2 regions of the Clostridium sp. LIBA-8553 genome follow, and region 1 is predicted to be linked to the other one. Evidence: predicted binding sites of a transcription regulator. Region 1 holds the regulator's gene; the other holds the start of a gene.
The links. The regulator HrcA, encoded in region 1, represses chaperone genes, less so after heat shock. The targets are predictions, from matches to a motif close to TGTTAGCACTCNNNNNNNNNGAGTGCTAACA.
Positions count from the first base shown of each region.

Region 2: groES (co-chaperone GroES) is a predicted target of HrcA. The motif match lies at 8,133-8,163, and genes of this name have one in related genera.

Region 1 covers NZ_CM173489.1:2,783,190-2,795,705, forward strand. Annotated here, with positions in the region: gene AC2JAQ_RS12455 (hypothetical protein) at 1-530, opposite strand, end outside; gene AC2JAQ_RS12460 (ABC transporter ATP-binding protein) at 517-1,209, opposite strand; gene AC2JAQ_RS12465 (hypothetical protein) at 1,572-2,714, opposite strand; gene AC2JAQ_RS12470 (ABC transporter permease) at 2,728-3,510, opposite strand; gene AC2JAQ_RS12475 (ATP-binding cassette domain-containing protein) at 3,503-4,195, opposite strand; gene dnaJ (molecular chaperone DnaJ) at 4,570-5,727, opposite strand; gene dnaK (molecular chaperone DnaK) at 5,841-7,697, opposite strand; gene grpE (nucleotide exchange factor GrpE) at 7,753-8,379, opposite strand; gene hrcA (heat-inducible transcriptional repressor HrcA) at 8,410-9,429, opposite strand; gene hemW (radical SAM family heme chaperone HemW) at 9,625-10,758, opposite strand; gene AC2JAQ_RS12505 (hypothetical protein) at 11,074-11,343, opposite strand; gene lepA (translation elongation factor 4) at 11,597-12,516, opposite strand, start outside.
Region 2 covers NZ_CM173489.1:3,074,210-3,086,725, forward strand. Annotated here, with positions in the region: gene AC2JAQ_RS13865 (prepilin-type N-terminal cleavage/methylation domain-containing protein) at 1-417, opposite strand, end outside; gene AC2JAQ_RS13870 (prepilin-type N-terminal cleavage/methylation domain-containing protein) at 459-992, opposite strand; gene AC2JAQ_RS13875 (type II secretion system F family protein) at 1,013-2,218, opposite strand; gene AC2JAQ_RS13880 (GspE/PulE family protein) at 2,246-3,937, opposite strand; gene AC2JAQ_RS13885 (prepilin peptidase) at 3,969-4,712, opposite strand; gene AC2JAQ_RS13890 (type II secretion system protein) at 5,005-5,460, opposite strand; gene groL (chaperonin GroEL) at 6,134-7,753, opposite strand; gene groES (co-chaperone GroES) at 7,808-8,092, opposite strand; gene AC2JAQ_RS13905 (TIGR01906 family membrane protein) at 8,475-9,116, shown strand; gene AC2JAQ_RS13910 (HNH endonuclease) at 9,244-9,549, shown strand; gene AC2JAQ_RS13915 (DNA-3-methyladenine glycosylase family protein) at 9,627-10,565, opposite strand; gene AC2JAQ_RS13920 (C-GCAxxG-C-C family protein) at 10,575-10,979, opposite strand; gene AC2JAQ_RS13925 (signal peptidase I) at 11,234-11,734, opposite strand; gene AC2JAQ_RS13930 (ABC transporter ATP-binding protein) at 12,059-12,516, opposite strand, start outside.

The DNA of each region.
Region 1 (12,516 bases):
CTAATAGAATTGATTATTACTGATAAGAAACTTTCTTTTACTATGCCATCAGCTGGAACCATAACATTAAAAATAAAGTAATTTAAAAACATTGCCATAATCTGAAAAAACACTAAAGATAAGTAGAAGAAACATGCTGATAAAAATTTATATATAATTATAAACTTCTTAGGAATAGGTAAAGTTAAAAGTGTATATGAACTTTTGTTTTCTCCTTTAAATTCTCCAAGCCATAAATACCAACAATATAAACAAAAACATCCTACTATTAAAATCACTAACATCCTTGAAGCTATTCCAGTAGAATAAAAACTACTAAATGAATTAAACTTATCAAACATCTGAACTGCGGGTATATTATTTGTTTTTTCTATATAAAATTCTAAGTCATCACTTAATCTATAAACAAAATAAACTACATTTAAAAGCATAATTCCAATAGCAGTGCTTAATGTTATTTTTAGATCTCTTGATATTTGCAAATTTAAAAGATACCTAGTCTTTTTAAAATTTCCCTTATTCACCTTCATGTACCTCCCTTATCTTCTCAACCATAGATAATCCTTCATTTTCTCTTACGTCTTCAACATAGAACTCACTTTTAACAACTCCATCACTAAGAAATACTACTTTATCAACTATATTTTCAACTTCTCTTATTTCATGAGTAGTTAATATAATCCCAATATCATCATCCATGTACCCAATAAGTGATTCTATAAATTTTTCTCTTGTGAAAATATCTATTCCTGAAAAAGGCTCATCTAAAAGTAAATATTCTGGATTTCTAGCAAAACCTAGTATAAGTTTTACTCTTGCTATATTTCCTTTTGAAAGTTTATTTATTTTCAAGTCATCAGTTAGCTTAAAATTTTTAAGCATCTTATAAGCTTTGTCCATATCCCACTTTTTATAAAGTACACTCATATATTCAAAAGCTTCTTTTATGGTCATCCCTCTATAAGTGCTTAAAACATCGGGTACAAAAGCAAGTTTCTCATATGTTTTATACGAAAGCTTTTCACCATCAAAAAATACCTCTCCACTATCTTGTTTAACAAGTCCCATAATTATTTTTAGAAGTGTTGATTTACCAACTCCATTTAATCCTAAAAGAGCGGTTATCTCTCCCTTCTCTGCTTGAAATGAAACATCATTCAAGACTTTGTTTCTTCTAAATTTCTTTTTAATTTCTCTGACCTCAATCATATATTTCACCATCTCTTATTAAAATTTATAATTAAATTTAATCCCCTTCTCTTAAATTTGAATCTAATTAATATTTTAATATCTACATTTCTTTATTAATTGTTCCATCAAAAATTAATAATGCCCATCCTTATTAACTAAATAAAACTTAGAGTCTAAAGCTTTTTTACTCAAAATCACATTTTACTTAGAATACTTTGAAAAAACAGCTAATTCAGCCTCTTTATCTGTTATATTAATTGGATAAGTTTGACTATAATAAGAAAAGTTATATCTTCTATTCCTGCTAAAATTATAGTTCCTAAACTTCTTTTTAAATAAATATTCTCTTTAGAAAAAGTAACAAACTTAAACTTATCCATCTAGTTATTATCAGGTTGAAAATTCTTAAATTCAGCTCCAATAACCTTTCCTAAATATATCAGCTTACCATCATTTAAATTTAGGCATCCTACATAGAAGCTATTTTCTATAAAGTTATTACCAGCAACAAAATAAAGTTTATCTTCATACAATTTTGTATTATACACTCCCCAAATAGAAAGCCCATACTTACTTAATTCCTCTTCTGTTAATATATTTTTAGACTCAATAATTTTTCCTGAGTCTAAATCAAGACCTAGAAAAGAAATTCCTTCCTTTTCCCCATTTAATCCTGTTTTAATAAAATCACTATAAAATATTCCATTAGATACTTTAGCTAGACTATAATAATCTCCATTTATATCTAAATTGTTTTCTTTGAAAAATTTATCAAGATCATATGTTTTCATAGTACCTTCTTTTATGTTAATCTCAAACAACGCAACATTGCTTACGCTTATAGTTGTTCCCTTTTCATTAACATTTGGAATTTTGTGAGATAAAATATATACTTTTTCTCCTTCTCTTCCAATAATATTGCTTGAATTTACGTCATTTAATTTATAAATATCTCCATGAGTATTAATAACTTCAAATTTATCATTATTAAAATCATATTCTATTATTTCTATACCGTTATCAGTATCTATTAAAATTCTTACTTTATTGTCATAATAATAAACTCCCATTGTATAAAAAGTATTATTCTTAGCATTTAAATCTTTATTATTTAGTTCTTTACTTTTTACTTCTCCACTTTTTATATCCTTAACTCTAATCTCCATGTTATAACCCTTATTAGTTACAAAAACAATATTTTCTTTATCTCTATATACATTTTCATCACTTGCCCATCTATATTTAAAAACATCTGCATTTTGGTAAATATTCAATCTATTATGATCATCTACCTCTAAAGTCATTTTTGATTTTACGTTTTTATTTCCTATTGAATATCTTTTTTCACAAAATACACCTATATTCCTTTCAGCTAAAATTTTCATATTGCCTAATTCTTCTCTATTTCCAACTAAGTCTTGAATCTTTACTCCCTTTAAAGTATCAATTAAATTAATTCCTATAAATACTATTAATATTGCTATCGTAGCTATTAAACTTATATGCAAAAATCTCTTTTTCATCATTATCCCTCCTTTAAACACTAACTTTTTTCTTTAATAAATAATTATTTAAAGCAAAGGAAATGATTACAAAACTTATTCCTAGTGTAACTTCGAACAAAATAAGATGTTTTCTTAATAAATTCATCTTTACTATAGGTATAAAAAATCCTAATAAAAACAAACTAATAACTAATGTAATCCAAATAACAATTCCTTTTATGCCATAACTTTTTTTAATTGTGATATATAAAGCTCCCATTAAACCAATTACCAAAACAAATAAACATAAAACTCCAAATGTTAAAATATCTCTTGGCAAAAAAAATTGTCCTTCTTTATTTAATAAAATAGATTTTAAAAGTTCTAAAGAAATAGGAGTTCTATTGATAAGAACAACCTCCAATATAATCCATTCTAATACTATAGCCAAAACTTGACCTGATAAATAAAACCAAAAAAACACTTCAACAACTAAACACTTTCCTAAAAGTATTTTCCATTTATCTATTGGTAAACTTAATGTTCTGTAAATTGTTTTATTTTCAAAATCAAATTCTTTTTTCCATATAAAAATAGAAAATATTGCAATCAAAATCATCTCAACTAAGAATATAAGTGAACTTGTGTTACCATTTTGAAGCGATAAATAAAATACTCCTTCATTAACTATTCCATTTCCCCAATATCTTGAAATTGCAATAAAAAATAAAACCATGGAAGCAATCATTCCTAAGGCTGTATTAACTAAAATCAAATTAAAATTTCCTAAGAGTTCATATTCAATTAAAGAAATAAACTTGCTTTTCTTATTCATCTCCAAAAACCTCTCTCATTTTATCTATTAATGAAATACCTTCCTTGCATCTCATATCTTCCATATAAAAATCTTCTTTTACAATTCCATCATTAATCATTAGAACCCTATCTGCAATATTTTCTATATCCTTTATTTCATGAGTAGTGATAATTATTGCAACATCTTCACTAGTATAATTTATAAGAGATCTTAGAAACATATCTCTTGTAAAAATATCAATTCCTGAGAAAGGTTCATCCATAATGATATAATCTGCATTTTGAGCAAAACCTAATATTATTTTTAATTTTTCTAAATTTCCCTTTGAAAGTTTATCTATCTTCTCATTATCTTTTAATTCAAACTCAGCAAGCATTTTATAGGCTTTTTTATAATCCCATCTATCATAAAAGCATTCCATATATTCAAAGCTTTCTTTTATATTCATTCCATTATAAGTATTTTTCACATCTGGAACAAAAGCTAATTTATCTGAGTTTTTTATATTAAGAGCTTCTCCATCAATAAGAACTTCACCTGAATCTTTCTTAACTAAATCCATAATTATTTTCAATATTGTGGATTTACCTACCCCATTCATACCTAACAAAGCAGTGATTTCTCCTTTTTTTATATTAAAAGAAATGCTCTTTAAAACTTCTTTTCTTCCGAATTTCTTTTTAACTTCAATTACTTCAATCATTCACTCACCCCTAATACTTATTTTTATCGCTTAAATCCAATTTGTATCTATGTATTAATCCATTAATACACAACTCCCAACTGTATTATAGCATTAGTACACTAACTTGTAAATATTTTGATTTACTTTTTTTGTATTTTTTACTCAAATGTAACTTTTAACAGTATTGATTTATAGATATATGTGAAAGAATATTTTTATGGGCAGTATATTTTTTATTTAAATATAAGCTTTTTCTATTAGAATCGTATAATATTTAACAGAATTAGCTATTATTTTAGAATAGGCAATAAAACTTTTTGCGAAATTATAAAACTTAGCCTTAAAAAGCATAAAAAAACACCCTAGCTTAGCTAGAGTGCTTAAAAATCTATCTATTTTTTCTTTTTAAATTTTGAGAAAAATCCATCCTCTTTATCTTCAGTTCCCTCAACTGACTCTCCTGAAGCTCTCATGAATTCTTTTAAAGCTTCCTCTTGTTCTTTATTTAAGTGTTTTGGAACCTCTACTACCATATGAACGTATTGATTTCCTCTTCCACCACCATTAACATGAGGAACACCTTTTCCTTTTAATCTAAACTTAGTTCCAGGTTGAGTACCTGCTGGAACTTTATATTTAACATTTCCATCTACAGTTGGAACAGTTATTTCTGCTCCTAACGCAGCCTTAGCCATGCTTATTTTGTAATCATAGTAAATATCAGAGCCTTCTCTTCTAAATATCTTAGAAGGAGAAACATTTACTCTTATATATAAATCTCCTGAAGGTCCATTATTAGCTCCTTGTTCACCTTGTCCTCTTAAAGGTATTATGTTTCCAGTATCTACTCCTGCTGGTATCTTAACTGTTATCTTTCTATTTTTTCTAACAGTTCCTTTTCCCTTACAATCTGGACATGGATCTTCAATTATTTTACCTGTTCCACCACATTGGTCACAAGTTGTTGTAGAAACAAAGCTTCCTAATGGAGTTTGTCTTTGAACCCTTATTTGTCCAGAACCACTACATTTTGGACAAGTCTTAGGAGATGTTCCTGGTTTAGCTCCTGTACCATGGCAAGTTTCACAGTTTTCAGTTCTAGTTATTGATATTTCTTTTTCGCATCCAAATACAGCTTCTTCAAAAGTTATATTTAATCTATATTCTAAATCAGCACCTCTTTGTGGAGCATTTCTTCTCCTAGCTGATCCGCCACCACCGAATCCGCCACCAAAGAATGATTCAAATATATCTCCAAAGCCACCCATTTCTGAGAAGTCGAATCCGCCAGCATCAAATCCGCCGCCACCGAATCCAGCGCTTCCGTCAACACCTGCATGACCAAATTGATCATATCTAGCTTTTTTATCAGGGTCTTTTAATACATCGTAAGCTTCATTTACTTCTTTAAAATTTTCTTCTGCTTCCTTATCTCCAGGATTTCTATCCGGGTGATATTTCATAGCCATTTTTCTAAAAGCTCTCTTTATTTCATCATCTGAAGCACCCTTTTGAAGACCAAGCACTTCATAATAATCTCTTTTAGCCACAGTTATTCACCACCTATAAATTTACTTATAAAAAGGGAAGACTATTGAGCCTTCCCTCTATTAATTCTTTTTATATTATATCAAAGCTTTAAGTCTTATGATAGTTTTAATTATTATTTATCATCTTGAACTTCGAAGTCAGCATCTACAACATTGTCATCGTTGTTTGTAGCACCTGCTCCAGCATTAGCTCCACCCATGTTGTTTGGATCAAATCCTTGACCTTGTGCTCCACCATTTTGTTGGTATAATTTTTCTGATACTTTGTAGAATGCTTGAGTTAAATCTTCCATAGCTTTTTTGATAGCTTCTATATCGTCACCATCTTTAACTTTTTTAACTTCTTCGATTTTAGCTTCTATTTCTGATTTTTCTTCAGCTGAAACTTTATCCCCAAGTTCATTTAAAGTTTTTTCTGTTTGGTAAACAGTTTGCTCAGCAGTGTTTTTAACTTCTATAGCTTCTTTTCTCTTTTTATCTTCTTCAGCGAATTGTTCAGCTTCTTTTACAGCCTTATCTATTTCAGCATCGCTTAAGTTAGTTGAAGCTGTGATTGTAATATTAGCTTCTTTTCCAGTAGCTTTATCAGTTGCTGAAACTTTAACTATACCGTTAGCATCTATATCGAAAGCAACTTCTATTTGAGGGATTCCTCTTGGAGCTGGAGCAATTCCTGATAGAGTAAATCTACCTAAAGTTTTGTTATCAGCTGCCATTTGTCTTTCACCTTGTACTACGTGAATTTCAACTGAAGTTTGGTTATCTGCTGCAGTTGAGAATATTTGACTCTTTCTTGCAGGGATAGTTGTATTTCTTTCGATTAATGGAGTTGCAACTCCTCCTAAAGTTTCGATTCCTAATGTTAATGGAGTAACATCTAGTAATAATACATCTTTAACATCACCAGTTAATACACCAGCTTGGATAGCAGCACCCATTGCTACACACTCATCTGGGTTAACTCCTTTTGAAGGTTCTTTTCCAGTGAAGTTTTTAACAGCCTCTTGAACTGCTGGTATTCTTGTTGATCCACCAACTAAGATTACTTTATCTATATCATTTAATGAGACATTACCTGATTTTAAAGCTTCTTTCATTATATTTATTGTTCTTTCAACTAAGTCATGAGTTAATTCATTGAATTTAGCTCTAGTTAATGTCATATCTATATGTTTTGGACCAGTTGCATCAGCAGTGATGAATGGTAAGTTGATTAATGTTTGAGTTGATGATGATAACTCAATTTTAGCTTTTTCAGCTGCTTCTTTTAATCTTTGAAGAGCCATTTTATCTTGTCTTAAATCAATTCCATTTTGAGCTTTAAAGTCTTCAGCGATATAATCTATAATTCTTTGGTCGAAATCATCTCCACCTAATCTAGCATCTCCGTTTGTTGATACAACTTCAAATACTCCATCTCCTAAGTCTAAGATAGATACGTCGAAAGTACCACCACCTAGGTCATATACTAATATTTTGTGAGCACTATCCATTTTATCTAATCCATAAGCTAATGATGCAGCTGTTGGCTCGTTGATTATTCTCTTAACGTCTAAACCAGCTATTCTACCAGCATCTTTAGTTGCTTGTCTTTCAGCATCGTTAAAGTAAGCTGGAACTGTTATAACAGCTTCTGTTACTTTTTCTCCTAAGTAAGCTTCTGCATCTGCTTTTAATTTTTGAAGTATCATTGCTGATATTTCTTGTGGTGTATAATCTTTTCCATCTATGTTAACTTTGTAGTCAGTTCCCATATGTCTTTTTATTGACATTATTGTTTTATCAGGATTTGTTATTGCTTGTCTTTTAGCAACTTGACCTACTAATCTTTCTCCATTTGCTTGGAATGAAACTACTGATGGAGTTGTTCTAGCACCTTCTGAGTTAGTGATAACTACTGGTTCTCCACCTTCCATAACAGCTACGCATGAATTTGTTGTTCCTAAATCTATACCGATTATTTTACTCATTGTTAATTCCTCCTCTAACAATATCTATATTTAAATCTGTTAAATGCAAATTAAATTATTTAGTTACAGTTACCATTGAATGTCTGATAACCTTATCCCCTCTCTTGTATCCTTTTTGGAATACTTGAGCTACTTGATTTGGCTCTGAACCTTCTTGCTCCACAACCATCATTGCTTGATGTAATTCTGGATCAAAACCATTTTCTGTAGATATTTCTTCAACTTGAAGTTTATCTAATGCATCTTCAAATTGTCTTACTGTCATTTCAACACCCTTTTTAAGATCTTCAACTGAGCCATCTACAGCTAATGCTCTTTCTAAATTATCTAATACTGGAAGCATTTTTATTAAAACATCTTCACAAGCATCAGTATATATTCTTTCTTTTTCTTTATCTGTTCTTTTTCTGTAGTTTTCATATTCTGCAGAAATTCTTAATAATCTATCTTTTAAGGCCTCTAATTCATTTTCTAACTTTTTAGTTTTATTCTTAAACATATTATTTTCTTCCTTTAAAGCCTTTAATTCTTCAAACTCAATAACTTTTTCGTCAGCCTTAACATCTTCTGAAACTTCTTCTACTTCTTCATCTATACTAGGATTTTCATCTTTAGTTTCATTATCAAATTCTTTTTGGATATCTTCTTTTAACTTTTCGTCAAATTCCTTATTATCCTCCATAAAGTAGCTACACCTCTTCTCTTTTTTTCTTTACTTGTTCCTTAAAGTTTCATTTAATTCTTTCATAACCTCAGTCATGATTGATAATACTTTAGAATAATTTATTCTTCTAGGACCTATTAAAGCTATAGTACCTAAGGACTTATCTCCTACATGATATCCAGCTGATATTATAGAACATTCTTTTGCTTCTGGTACAAATATTTCATCCCCTATTTTTATAGTCATATCATCACTATCACTTATAAGTTCTGAAACACATTTTTTATCATGTAAAAGCTCTAAAATCTCTTTTGCTTTGTGAATATTATTATATTCAGGATAATTGAATATATTGATTGTTCCCTCTAAGAATACCTCAGATGATCCATCGTCTTTCAAGCTCTCATAAAGAGCTGGTAAAACTGCATTGACTATATCTTCATATCCTTCTAAAGCTTTATTGAGATTGCTTATAACCTCTAGGTTTATTTGCTCAATAGTAAGGTTTTTAAGCCTTTCAGTTATTATCTTACTAATTTTAATAAGTTCTTCAGATAAAGGAACATTTTTTACTTTTATAACTGTATTTCTTATGACACCATTATCAGTTACTAAAACACATAATATACTTAAATCATCAACCTTTAAAAGTTGAATTGATTTTACAAAGCTCTTATGTACTGATGGTGCCTTAACTATACAAGTCATTTTAGTAAGTTCCGATAGAAGAGCACTAGTTTGTTTGATTATCTTATCAACTTCGTACAAGGTACCATCTATTATTGAATTTCTAATAAGCAATTCCTCTTCAGAAGATAATCTTTCGAATTCAACCATTCTATCAACATATAATCTATATCCTCTGCTTGATGGAATTCTTCCTGCCGAAGTATGAGGCTGTTCTAAAAATCCCATTTCCTCTAAGTCAGCCATCTCATTTCTTATAGTAGCTGAACTTACTCCAAGATTATATTTTTTAGCGATAGTTCTTGAACCAACAGGCTCTCCAGTAGATATATAGTCTTGAATTATAGCCCTTAATATTTGAAGCTTTCTATCATCTATCACTAATCTCACCTCTTTATTAGCACTCACTCTTATCGAGTGCTAACTAGTACACTATTAATATATTACCTACCAAGTTTTTTGTCAATTCCATTTTTTATCATTTCACATCAAAATTATTGATTTAATAATAATTATCCTTTATTATCTTTAGTTTTCTTTCATTTTCTTTTATTCACTCTATAAACTTCAAAATTATTAAAGTAAGAAATCAGCCATTATTATATTGGAAAGTTCTACCCCCTTTTCACTAAGATAAATCATTCCTGAATCTCTTATTAAGAGCTTTTCCTCCTCATACTTACTTATTATTTCTCCATAAACATCATTTATATTCATATTAAATCTCTTTTCAAATTCGTTTTCCTTTATTCCATTAATCTTTCTAAGACCCATAAACATAAATTCTTCCATATCATCATTTTTAGAATTAATTATTGCTTCTTCTATAGCCTCTCCCTCTTCATTCATTGCTTTTATATATTCTTCCACACTACTTAGATTTTTAATTCTCTTGCCATTAACATAAGAAGCTGCTGCTGACCCTAAACCAATCCAATTATCCATATTCCAATAAGCTAAGTTATGTCTACACTCCATTCCCTTTTTAGCATAATTGGAAATTTCATATTGTTTAAATCCGTTTTCCTCTAAAATAGTTTTTGCTAAATGATACATTTTTCTCTCCTCTTCTTCACTTGGAAGCTTTAACTTATCATTTTCATAAAGATTATAAAAAGCAGTTCCTTCTTCTATAATTAAACTATACGCTGATATGTGTGCTGGTTCTAAAGATATTATTTCTCTTAAAGTATCTTCCCATTCATTTACTTTTTGATTTGGTAAGCCAAACATTAAATCAACATTTATGTTGTCAAATCCTACTTTTTTAGCTAAAAGAAAATTTTCTTTAAAAGTTTCATAGTTATGTATCCTTCCTAATCCTTTTAAAAGATTATCTTGCTTTGCTTGAAGTCCCATACTAATTCTATTAACTCCATATTTTTTCATGACCTTTAGCTTTTCTTCTGTTAAATTACCAGGATTACATTCCATAGAAAATTCAACATTATTTGATAAATTAAGTTTTGCTATTTCACTTAATAAAGTTTGTAACTCATTTGCTTCAAGAACACTTGGTGTTCCTCCCCCAATAAATATAGTACTTATCTCTAAATTATTGTGTTCTTCTCTAAAATTTATTATTTCCTTGTTTAATTCATCTATATACTCTCTTCTTAAGTGATCTTTTCTTGCAAAAGAAGGAAAATCACAATAAAGACATTTTTGTGCACAAAAAGGAATGTGTATATATAAAGAAACTTTATCCATGGTTAATTACCTCCATCTTAAAATAATAAAGAAACTTAAGTTAAAGTCTCTATTATTATTTTGTTTTCAATTTAATTAATATATAAGTTCTCTAGTCTACTTTCATATTACAACAAAAAAAGTCACGAGTGAATAAACCCATGACTTTTATATGATACGTTCATAATACAAAATTACTTATTTTAAATTTTGTTCATAAGCTTCTTAAAACATCGAAATAAACTCAATTTAATTTTTAATTTAAACTACATTTTAAGCTGAAAACCAATATTTATATAAATAAGTCCAATACTTAAAATATATTTAAACTTATTTTTATATTTCTCTTAAATTTATGTTTATAGCATTATGAATTAATAAATCTCTTTGAACTTCTATAATAGAAGTTTTTATTGTTTCACCTTCTAAATTTATATCAATATTACTATGGTCTCCATATTTAGCTAAAAACTTATCTAAATCAGAAATCTTAAGGCTTATTGAAATATTTTCTCCATTTTTTCTATTTATAACACCAGTTGCTTTTCCAGCATTTCTAAATTTTCTACACTTAACTCTAACATCTCTCTTATTTGCTTGTAACATAAGAACAACTCCCCTTCTCTACATAAGTTTTATTAATTTACTATAAATATATTGAAGGGATTTCTCTTTAATGACTAAATAAAAAAATATTTATTTTACGAATTTCTTACTAAAACACATCATAAAATTAATGTTACTTATACTAATTTCTTAAAATTATATATATAATAAGAATCTCTCTCTAAACATAAAAAGGTAATGTAGATACTTAATAGTATCAAACACTACCTTTTTGATAATATTTAAAAGCTAATTAGTCAACTTTTAAAACTGACATAAACGCTTCTTGTGGAACTTCAACTGTTCCTAATTGTCTCATTCTCTTCTTACCTTCTTTTTGCTTTTCAAGAAGTTTTTTCTTTCTTGAAATATCTCCACCATAACACTTAGCTAATACGTCTTTTCTCATAGCTTTAACTGTTTCTCTAGCTATGATTTTTGAACCTACAGCTGCTTGAATTGGAACTTCAAACATGTGTCTTGGGATAATTTCCTTAAGTTTTTCAGCTATAGCTCTACCTCTTTGGTAAGCCTTAACCTCTGGAACTATCATAGATAAAGCATCTACGTTATCTCCATTTAATAATATATCTAACTTAACAAGTTTTGATTGCTCATATCCTTTTAATTCATAATCTAATGAAGCATATCCTCTTGTTTTTGATTTAAGAGTATCGAAGAAATCATATACTATTTCATTTAGTGGTATTTCATAATGAATAACAACTCTTGTTTCTTCTAAGTATTGCATATCTATGAATTTACCTCTTCTGTCTTGGCATAATTCCATTACAGCTCCTGTGTAATCAGTTGGAGTAATAATTGAAGCCTTAACAACAGGTTCTTCCATATATGCTATCTCTGTCATTGGAGGAAGATTTGTTGGGTTTGTTAAATCAAATGACTCTCCATTTGTTTTAGTTACTTTGTATATAACTGATGGTGCAGTTGTAATTATATCTAAGTTAAATTCTCTTTCAACTCTTTCTTGAATTATTTCCATATGTAATAATCCTAAGAATCCACATCTAAAACCAAAACCTAAAGCTACTGAAGTTTCTGGCTCAAATGATAATGCAGCATCATTTATTTGAAGTTTTTCTAAAGCTTCTTTTAACTCTTCGTATTTAGCTCCATCAACTGGATATATACCTGAATAAACCATTGGTATAG
Region 2 (12,516 bases), 290 kb from region 1:
TGATAACTTAACTACTATAGTAGGATCATCAGCTTTTCCACCTACAACAACAGTAAATTTTTGTTTACTATCTGTTTTCACAGCTGGTATTGTTTGTAAATATGCTGTCAACGCCTCTGATTCATTTTTATTTTCTGGAGCTGCTGTTATAGTTCCTTTTCCTCCATTTGCTCCAGGTGTTAATGTAAATGTAACATCTGATCCATTTGGAATTATTTTTCCTTCTGCTATTAATGCTGATGTTGCATCATATACAGTTTTAGCACTTGCTATATCCGCCTTTACCTTTGATTTTCTTTGAATTGATAAGAAATTTGGAATAGCTATAGCAGCTAATATTGCTATTATCGCTATTACTATAATTAACTCAATTAAAGTAAAACCTTTTTTCTTTTTATTCTGTTTTTTTGTATTCATTAGTTTTCCTCCTTAAAATAATATGTAATTTATATAAAACCTTAACTAGGTTTTTTATCTAAATTAAAAATTCCTGTTTGTGCTGGATATACTTCACCAATTGGTCTTCTATCCTGAGCCTCTGAATCAAAAATTGCAACTCTTATCTTAGGCTTGTCAACTTGAGGCTTTCCATTTTTATCAAACTCGAATTCAACTGCTACTGCATAATACCCATTTTTAACTGACTTAACTACAGGTTGAGTTGCTAAATATTCTCTTAATTCATTAGCCCTAGTTCCTTCCGTATTCATTTGTTTATTAGTTAAATATATAGAATAACCGCCATTGACTTTACCATCTTCATCAATATTATATTTAGGCATTGTAAATTCTTGAGCACCTTCAGTAATAAGAGCCGATGTAGCATCATATATATTCTTTGCTGTGGCTATATCAGCATTAACCTTAGCCTTCCTTTGAATAGCTAAAAAATTTGGTATTGCTATTGCAGCTAAAATAGCTATTATTGCTATTACTATAATAAGTTCAATAAGAGTAAATCCTTTTTTCTTTGATCTTTTGTTAATACTCAAGACTATTCACCTCCTTAAAATTAACCTATACTGTTATACATCTTAAACATAGGTGTTAGTATTGATATTAATAAGATTCCTATAATTATTCCCATAACTACTATCATTAGAGGTTCTATTAAAGCTGTTGCTGTTTGTATTTCTCTTTCTAATTCATCATCATAAAAATCTGCTGTTTTATCTAATATACTATCTAAAGATCCAGACTCTTCTCCAACTTTAACCATAGAACCAAGCATTGGTGGGAAAATTTTTATTTTCATAATTGATTCTCCAAGACTTTCTCCTCTAATAACCTTATCCTTAACTCCCAATAGCTCTTTCTCGGCAATCTTATTACCAACAACAAATGCTACAACCTCAAGGGAAGTAACTAAAGACATTCCACTTGAAGAAACTATACCCAATGTTCTAGTAAATCTAGAAACGATTATTTTTTGAGTTAGTTTTTTTATAATTGGAATTTTTAAATTTATATGACTTAATTTATATTGACCTTCTTCACTTCTAAAATATTTTCCTAGGAAATAAATTCCCACAACCAAAATTATAAATATTATTATTCCATACTTACCAATTATCTTACTTGTGGCTAACACAACCTTTGTTATAGCAGGAAGTTCAACATTATTCTCTTCAAACATTTGTATAAAGGTTGGCATTACGAAAGTAAGAATAAAAGTTATTGCTATAATGGCAACTATCCCTAAAACTATAGGATAAATCATAGCACTTTTTATTTTTCCTCTTATCTTGTTTTCCTTCTCATAGTAATCTGCCATTCTTTTAAGAATCATATCTAAATTACCACTTTTTTCACCTGCATCAACCATACTGGTAAGTAATCTAGGAAAAACATCTTTTCTCTTTCTCATAGAATTCGCAAGAGTTTCTCCTCTTTTCACATCTGCATTTACTCCTATTAGAGCTTCCTTCATCTTTTGATTCTCATCTTGTTCCATTAATATATTCAGAGTTTTTCCCACTGATAACCCTGAATCTAGCATTACATAAAACTGTCTACAAAAAACCGCTATATCCTTAAGTTTAACTTTATGTTTAAAAGAAAAATGTTTTTTACTTTTGGAATTGTCCTTTTCTATACTTAAAGGATAATATTCATTAGATAAAAGAATTTCCCTAACTTGACTCTCAGAATCAGCAGTTTGTGTTCCTTCTATCCTTTGTCCTTCAGAATTAATAGCCTTATATTTATAATTTGCCATAATTCATCTCCTTTTCTTTTATCAGAACTAATCATCATAAGTTACTGCTAACATTTCTTCTACTGTAGTTATCCCTTCTAATACTAGATCTCTACATGCTTGTCCTAAAGTTTTCATTCCTTCTCTTATGGAAATATCTCTAATAACATCAGCACTTTCACTATTTAAAATTGCATCTCTATGTCTTTTAGTAATCTCCATAATTTCATATATACCAACTCTTCCAACATAACCTGTGTTATTACAATAAACACATCCTTTTCCTTTATGTAAAATTAAATTTTCATGCTTATCTATTCCTAAAATTGATTTTTCATATGTGTTTGCATCATATTCCTCACCACATTTAGGACAAACTTTTCTCACAAGTCTTTGAGCTATAACCCCTTTAATAGCGTTAGCTATTAAATACTTTTGAACCCCCATATCTTCTAATCTCAAAATACTAGAAGGAGCATCATTAGTATGTAATGTTGATAATACTAAGTGGCCTGTAATAGCTGCTCTTATAGCAATCTGAGCCGTTTCAGTATCTCTAATCTCTCCAACCATTATAGTATCAGGGTCTTGTCTCAAAATTGACCTTAACCCTGTTGCAAAAGTTAATCCTACTTTTGAATTAACATTAACTTGATTAACTCCCTCTATTGCACATTCAACAGGATCTTCTACAGTAATAATATTTTTGCTTTCTGTATTCAATTCATTCAAAATAGCATAAAGAGTTGTTGTTTTACCACTACCTGTAGGCCCAGTAACAAGTATTATTCCATTAGAATGTTTAGTTATTTTTTCTAATAAATCAAGTTCACCTTTCTTCATTCCAAGACTTTCTTTAGATATTATAAAGTTATCTTTATTTACTATTCTTATAACTATCTTTTCTCCTGTTATCATAGGTAAAATAGATACTCTTAAATCTATTTGTTTATTTCCTACTTTAGTAAGTATTCTTCCATCCTGGGGAAGTCTTTTTTCCGATATATCAAGGTTTGCCAGTATTTTAACACGTGTTACTAATGGTGCTAAGGTATCTACTGGCAATGTTGATATAGTATGTAGCTTACCATCTATTCTATACCTAATCCTTAATATATTTTCATAAGATTCAATATGTATATCACTAGCTCTTTCTTCAACTGCATTTTTAATAACATACTCTATCATTTTTACAATAGGTGCATTATCTAAATTATCAATTTCCTCAATTTTATCTAAATTAAGTTCATTATTCTCTTCACTTGATACTTTTGATAATTCTTCTGCCACTGAAAGAACCTTTTGATTTGAATAATATATGTCTATTGCTCTTTGAATAGATTGCTTTAAAGCTATATAAGGCTTAACCTTTAATCCTGTAGAAATTTCAACATCATCTATCGCTACTATATCCAAAGGATCAGCCATAGCAACTTTTATAATATTATCTTCTATCTCATAAGGAAATATCATATGTTTTCTACATACAGTTTCTGAAATCATCTTTATAGCTCTTCTATCTATTGTTATAATCTCAAGATTTACTTTTTCTATATTTAATTGTTTTTCTAAAACCTCTATTATGTCCTCTTCAGTGACAAAATTCTGATCAACAAGTATTTCTCCAAGTCTTTTACCAACTTGTTTCTGAATTGCTAAAGCTTCTTTTATTTCTTGTTCTGTCAGTTTACCTGATTCTATTAGGATATCTCCTAAACGCTTCTTTTGATAACTTACCAAAGGAATATCCCCCTTTATCTAAAGTAAATAACTAAATTCCAAAATATATTGGAATTATAATATTTCCAAAAAAAATTAATATTATAGTTGATATACCTATAGCTGGCCCAAAAGCTATGTAATCTCCTCTTTTCTTTTTCCTAATCACAATCTCTAAAACAGCTAATATTCCACCAACTATAAAAGATAAAAATATATTTATTATAGCTAATTTCCATCCTAGAAAAATTCCTGCTATAGCATGTATTTCTATATCTCCACTTCCCATAGCTCCAGTTAGTTTACTAACTAAGAAAATTACTCCACTAGCTATTAAGCACCCTAAAAAATAATTTAAAATGCTTTCTCCAAAATAAAATTTTTCTATTAATGCAAAAACAACCCCAAGTAATATTGCTGGATAAGTTGTAACAGCATAAACATCTTGAGTGTCATAATCTATGAATGAAATTACTATAAGAAATGTAATTAAGACTAAATACTTAATTGTAAAAAAAGATATACCATAATATTCATATACACAAAAATATAAAAAACCTGTAAGTAATTCTACTAGAGGATATCTTATAGATATTTTTGTTTTACAATATCTACACTTTCCCCTTAAAAATAAATAACTCAATACAGGTATTAAATCTATAGATTTCAGTTTCCTTTTACATACTCCACAATGTGAAGGTGGAAATGCTATGGATTCACCTGCTGGAATTCTAAAAATGCATACATTTAAAAAACTTCCAATTATTAATCCAAATAAAAAAAATACTATTGACACATGTCCTCCATAATTCGTTTTAAAAATTAACTTTCTATTAATATTTCATATTAATTATAAACATCGTACATTTTTTTGTAAATAATTTAAGCAACATTTTTAGCTTATTAAATAAATAATTTACTATTTTTCTTCTTATAAACATAATTATTAAATAGTACTTAATAATACATTAAATTACACTTTATAAAAAATAAGCTTTTGATTTTATTTTTCATCAAAAGCTCTATAATCTACTTAAAATAACAATTATTTAATTATATATTTATTGATAATATTAGGTCTCTTTGTTTTACTCCTCTATATTTGAATCTCCTCCAGTTGAAGTTTTTCCAGTTGAAGCCGTAACCTTTCTTCCATTCTCTATACTTACATTATAAAAATCTCCATTTTGTGGTTTATCTAAATCTCCAAGCAAATCCTGTAATTTAGTTTTTCCACCTCCATCACCTTGTATCCCTGAAACATCAACTCCAGAACCATTAGGTGTAATTTTTATACTTGTTGTACTACTATCAATAACATCTTCAGCTAACAACATTTCTACCGATCTTTCGATAGCTGCACAGTTTTGCTCATCAACCTTTGTCTTTGCCCCTTCTTTTACTGATGAAAAATTTGGAGCTATAACAGTAATAATTATAGCCATAATAGCCAAAACAACAGTTAACTCAATCAAAGTAAATCCCTTTTTCTTTTTTTCCCTAGATTTTTCTTTTTTAAAATTCGCATATTTTAGTGATATCATTTATGGATCCCTCCTAGTATAATTTTTTTAAAGTTAAATATTTTTTAACTTTAGATTTATATTAGGATTATGGACTTTTTTACCATTTTTATACATAAAAAAAGAGATTCTTTTTAAAAAGAATCTCTTTCTATATATCATTCGTTTATTAAATTTCTTATGTTATTTAAATTCCTTAGTTATCTTAAAATCTTTCGTATTTCTAAATCTTTTGTTTATTCTAACTTTATGTACGTACTCTATAACTTCTTTCGTTTTTCTTTAATGTCTTTTGCTATAATAGCTAAAAGCTATTAAATGAATTTAAATCATATGTAATTTTAATATCTTTTGTTTTGTAAATTCATTCGTTAGTAATTATTTCATCTTTAGTATATCTATTTCTTTTGTTTCTCAAAATCATTTGTAACTTATGAACTTATAATAACACATATTTTTCCAGTTGTCTACAAAATAATACAATATTTTTTTATTTTTTTAATATAAATTTTTTTCACCAATTAAAATTTTAAAATTAATACTTTTAATAACAATTACTTAATGAATTCACTATTTACATACCATTTTCAGTTGATTTTTCGACATTTAATCCTTTTAAAGGATATTGTGTAATTATATTCAAAATAATTAATTTCATAAAAAAAGGATGGCATTTAATTGCCATCCCTCTTTATTAATACATTCCGTCCATTCCCATACCTGCACCTTGAGGCATTTCTTTTTCTGGAATATCTGCTACAGCAGCCTCTGTTGTTAAGAATGTTGATGCTATTGATGATGCGTTTTGAAGAGCTGATCTTGTAACCTTAGTTGGGTCAACAATACCTGCTTTAAGCATGTTTTTATATTCTCCTCTTAAAGCATCAAATCCTATACCTGCTTCACTATTCTTAACATTTTCTATTATAACTGAGCCTTCTAAACCTGCATTATGAGCTATTTGTCTCATTGGTTCTTCTAAGGCTCTTACGATTATATTTATACCAACTTGTTCATCTTGAACATCTGAAGTTAACTTAGCAACTTCATTTATTACATTTACATAAGCAGTTCCACCACCTGGAACGATTCCCTCTTCAACAGCTGCCTTTGTAGCTGCTAAAGCATCTTCTATTCTTAACTTACTTTCCTTAAGCTCAGTTTCTGTAGCGGCACCAACTTTAACCACTGCAACTCCACCAGCTAGTTTAGCTAATCTTTCTTGTAATTTTTCTCTGTCAAATTCAGAAGTAGTATCTTCTAATTGAATTTTTATTTGACTAATTCTATTTTTAATTTCTTCTGAATTTCCTCTTCCATTAACTATTGTTGTATTATCTTTAGTTACCTTAACACTTTCAGCTTCTCCAAGCATATCTAATGTAACTTCTTTTAAATCTCTTCCTAATTCATCAGATACAACAACTCCGCCTGTTAAGATAGCTATATCTTGTAACATCTCTTTTCTTCTATCACCAAATCCTGGTGCTTTAACAGCGACGCAAGTGAATGTTCCTCTTAATTTATTAACAACTAATGTTGTCATAGCTTCGCCTTCTATATCATCAGCTACTATTAAAAGCTTTCTACCTGCTTGAACTATTTGCTCAAGTATTGGTAATAAATCTTGAATATTACTTACTTTCTTATCAGTTATTAATACTAATGGATTATCTAAAGTAGCTTCCATTTTTTCTGTATCTGTTACCATGTAGGCTGATACATATCCTCTATCAAATTGCATACCTTCAACCACATCTAACTCAGTTCCCATTGATTTAGATTCTTCTACAGTGATAACTCCTTCGTTACCAACCTTCTCCATAGCAGCTGCTATTAATTCACCAACTTTTTCATCAGCAGCTGAGATAGCAGCAACCCTAGCAATATCTTCTTTTCCATTAACAGGTTTAGAAATTTTCTTTATTTCTTCAACAGCAGTTTCAACAGCAAGTCTAATTCCATTTCTTATTAATATAGGATTTGCTCCTGCTGTTACATTTTTTAATCCTTCTCTTATGATAGCTTGAGCTAAAAGTGTAGCTGTAGTTGTTCCGTCTCCCGCCACATCATTAGTCTTAGTAGCCACCTCTTTAACAAGTTGAGCTCCCATATTTTCATAAGCATCCTCAAGCTCAATTTCTCTTGCTATTGTAACTCCATCATTTGTTATAAGTGGTGATCCAAATTTTTTATCTAAAATAACATTTCTTCCTTTTGGTCCTAATGTAACTTTAACAGTGTTAGCTAGTTTATCTACACCTGCCTGCATAGATTTTCTTGCTTCTTCACCAAATAATAATGTTTTAGCCATATTAATCTACCTCCCAAATTTATTATAAATATCTAAATCATCTATATGTTCAAATTATTGAACTATTGCAAGTATATCATCTTGTCTTAATATAGTGTATTCTTCACCTTCGAACTTAACTTCCGTTCCTGCATACTTAGCGCATAAAACCTTATCTCCAACCTTAACTTCCATCTCTGTTCTTTTTCCATCTACTATTGCTCCTGGCCCTACTGCTACAACTTCTGCTTCCTGTGGTCTTTCCTTCGCAGTTCCAGTAACTATTATACCGCTTTTAGTAGTTTCTTCTGCCTCTAATCTTTTAATGACAACTCTGTCTCCAAGTGGTTTAATATTCATTCAAAAAACCCTCCTTAAAAATGCTATTTAATCATTCAATTTTTAGCACTCTTAATTACAGAGTGCTAATTCTTATTAATATAATATAATTTACCAGTTGTAAATTCAATAACTAAATTTGTTAATTTACAATATGTTATTATTATTTCTTACTTTTGCTTTAAATTATCTTTAGTTTTCTGTAATATCCTCTAGTTTTCTTTTAATATCTTTTTTAGCTTAATTATAGCTTTTATTTATTAATTCTAGACAATTTCATCTTTATTAATACATCACACACTATAGATTAATACTAAGTTTATTCTTGAAATATGTCTTCTTTGATTAATATTTTATAAAAAAGTCTAGAATTACTAAAAACAGTTATTTTAAGGAGTAAATAATGATTAGAATCTTAAAAGATATCCTATTTTCTTTATATTTATTAATTAGTTCAATAATATTTTCTGTTCTAATAACACTTAATATTTCTCCATTACTATATTCATTCTTTTTAAATTTTAAAGGTCTATCATCAGTAAACAACCTTAGTAAAAATCAAATTATGAATGATTATAATAATATAATTCACTACCTAAACTCTCCATATGAAACTACTCTTAAGTTTGAAAATTTTAAAATGAGTCCTACTGGAGAATATCATTTTTTAGAAGTAAAAAATATTTTCACTTCTGTCTATTTAGCTGCATTAGCTTGTTTAATAATAGGAATAATATTATTTATATTATTAAAAAAATTAAAGTTTAAAATCTATTTAAATGCATTTAATTTATTTTTTTATGAAGTTTTGATTATTTGTTCTCTTATACTTTTAGGATTTTATTTTAATTTTTCAAAAGTATTTACTTTATTTCATAAAGTTTTCTTTAATAATGACTATTGGATATTTGACCCTAAAAAAGATCCAATAATAAATGTTTTACCAGAATCATATTTTTTATTCTTAGCAACAGTAGTAATACTTTTAGTACTATTATTTTCAATAATTTCTAAAGTATTTTATTCTTTTAAAAAAAGTCTTTAATCTTTTTTCCTTAAATTATAGAATAATTCTTCTTAAATTTTCAAACTATTAAAGTAACGACTTTTTAAATTTTAAATACATATATTATAATATTTATAAGTATTCTATTATTTAAGGTGTGATGAATATGAATAAAGAAACTCATATATGTGATCTTTGTGAAAGGAAAGTTCCTACAATCACAGAACATCATCTAATTCCTCGTGAAAAAGGAGGAAGATTTGAAGAAACAGCGTGGCTTTGTGTACCTTGTCACAAACAAGTACATGCTTTATATAGTAATTATGAATTAGCTGTTAGACTTAACTCTATACAAAAGCTCAAAGATGACGAGAAGATAAAACGTTACTTAAAATTTATCAAAAAACATCCTGGAGATGCTAATTTTACTATAAAACAATCAAAAGCCATTCGTAAAAAAGGTCGTTATTAATAAAAGAGTAGATTATTAGCTTCTCAAACTCAAAGTTTATAAAGCTCTTAGTCTACTCTTTTTCTCATTAATCTAAACTATATTTTTATTCCATTTTCTCTTGCATAATAGAATAAATATTGTTGAGCGAATCCTGAATACTCTCCAAATCTTTCTCTTGCAAAAATTCTTATCTTATTTAATGAAGCATCATCTGCACCATAAAAATGCATCATAGCTCTTTTAACCCAAACATCAACTGGGAAAGCTGAACTTTTTTTCATAGAGAATAGCATTATGCAATCTGCTACTTTTGCTCCTACTCCCATAAACTCTTGAAGTCCTTTATGGCATTCATCAGCATCCATATTTATTATCTTTTCTAAATCATATTTTTCTAATATTTCAACTATATCCTCTTCTGGAGCTTCAAGCATTCCTTTTTTAGCCAATTCACAATTATATATCTTTTGAGTTGTATCATATATGTATTTGCTTCTAAATGATGCACCTGTTTCTCTTATCTCATCTATTGAAGCCTTAGCTAAGCTCTCCGGTGTCGGGAAAGCATAATAAGTATTTCCTTTATATTCTATAGCACTTCCCCATTTTTCACTAATTTTTTTTATAGTTTTTGATATTACAGGTATGCTATTTCTTGCTGATATTATAAATGAAATAACTAATTCAAAAGGTTCTTGATTTAATATTCTTATTCCATACCCAAACTCTACAGCACTTTTTAATGTATCATCCCAAGATAAAGCTTCCTTAACCTTTGAATAATCTCTTTCTAAATCAAAATAATCTACCCAAATATTTTCAAAATCATCTTTATTAGTATTGTATATTATTACATCATCACCCTCTTGAGCAACTTCTATTACTTTTCCAAAGGCAACACCGATGTATGAACCACTCTCTGTTCTTTCCCATCTAAAACACTGTCCACACTCAAAAGTTTGTTTTATATTAAAATTTTTTACATCTTTTAATATTACTTTTTCCTCTCCGTATTCTACACTTTTAAAGTCCATTTGTTTCACCTATCTTTCTCTTCTTACGATTTCATCTAAAGCTTCTGCTGCTGTTTCTATCATAACTATACATCTTCTATCATCGTCTTTTTTATACTTAGCCTTTAACTCAGTACAATTATAATCTCCTAATTTATCATAAAACTTTTCCATAAATTCCTTTGTTAAAGCTCTTATCTGTGGACTCTGATGCCCTCTATCCTCAGTAAACATAACTCCAAGTATTCCTGCTGCTCCTGTGGCTGCTCCACATACATGACCTATAGCTAATCCTCCGCCAAAAGAAGACATAACCTTTAAAGTTTCTTTTGATAAATTTAAATTATATTCTTCATTTGCAGCATACATTATGCATTCTGCGCAATTTAAATCGTGTTTTTTATCCCACTTTTCTCTTGCTTTTTCAACTAACATATTATCCCTCCAAAATAAAGTTTTATTAATTATATCAACATTTATCTTATAGTTATTATAAATGAAAAAATTTCTGTTTCAAAATTATACACCCATAAGATAAACTAGCTAAAATTCATATTTAAAAACATTATTTATAAAACCTTATGTCAATAATATTATACTAATAAAAATTATTAATAAATAGTCTTTTTATACAAATCAAAATAAAAACATGGATAGGTGTTCTATCGAATCACCCTCCATGTTATAAACTAAGCCTTCAATACTTTTTTCTTATCCCCTTTAAAAGTATCCCAAAGAATACTTATTGCAATTAATACCATAAGTCCAGATATAACTATAGGCTTTGATAAAAATACTGTGACATATCCTAGAAACGGTATGTGAAATAAAACTTTTCCTATTAGATCTTCCTCTTTAACTATTTCAGTATCCTCTGCGTTGTTATTATCACCTTTTGTTATGAATCCTTCTTCATTTTTTTCTATAATTCTATGAGTAACAGTATTTCCTTCATATTTAAAAGTTATTATGTCTCCAGGTTCAACCTGATTCATTTTAGCACTCTTAACAATAGCTAAATCTCCTGTCCTAATCTCCGGTTCCATACTTCCACTTAATATAGAATATGTTCTAAAACCAACAGCCTTAAATATTGCATCTGACTTGCTCATAAAGTTGTTTATTAATATAAGAACTAACATACCTACAACTATATAATATATTGTATTACCTATCTTTTTATTACTCATAAACTCACCCTTACTAAATCTTGAATATAAATGCAATTGCCCTATTATATTTATATTCAAATATTATGTAAAGTATGACTATTTATAAATATTTCACTTTTTAAATACATTATTTTAATTTCATTTTTGAAAGTTCTTAAAATAAAAAATTGTTATATCAAAACTTTAAATAATAAAACTTACAAATAATATAGAGAAAATATCTAGACGAATTTTTCGGAGTAATAACTACAAATTCTTAGTGAAATCTAGTAATTTTCTAAATATATTTATAAGTTTTATTTTAACTTGCTTTTAATACAACCTCTTTTGACCTAAAATATTCTATAGATTATGAAGATGACTATAAACTCCTCCAAGCTTTATAAGCTCTTCATGAGTTCCTCTCTCTTCTATTCCCTTATCTGTTAATACAATTATTTCATCAGAATTTTTAACAGTTGAAAGTCTATGTGCAACTACAAGAGTTGTTCTATCCTTACTTAATTCTTCTAAGGCTTTTTGTATTTCATATTCAGTGACATTATCTAAAGCTGAAGTAGCTTCATCTAATATTAGTATTGCAGGATTCTTTAAAAATACTCTAGCTATTGCTATTCTTTGTTTTTGACCACCGGAAAGCTTAACCCCTCTTTCTCCTATAAATGTATCATATCCATCTTCTAATCCCATTATGAAGTCATGCAGACAAGCACTTTTAGCTGCTTCTATAACTTCCTCCTCAGTAGCATTAGGATTTCCATACATTATATTTTCTCTTATAGTTCCTGTAAATAAGAATA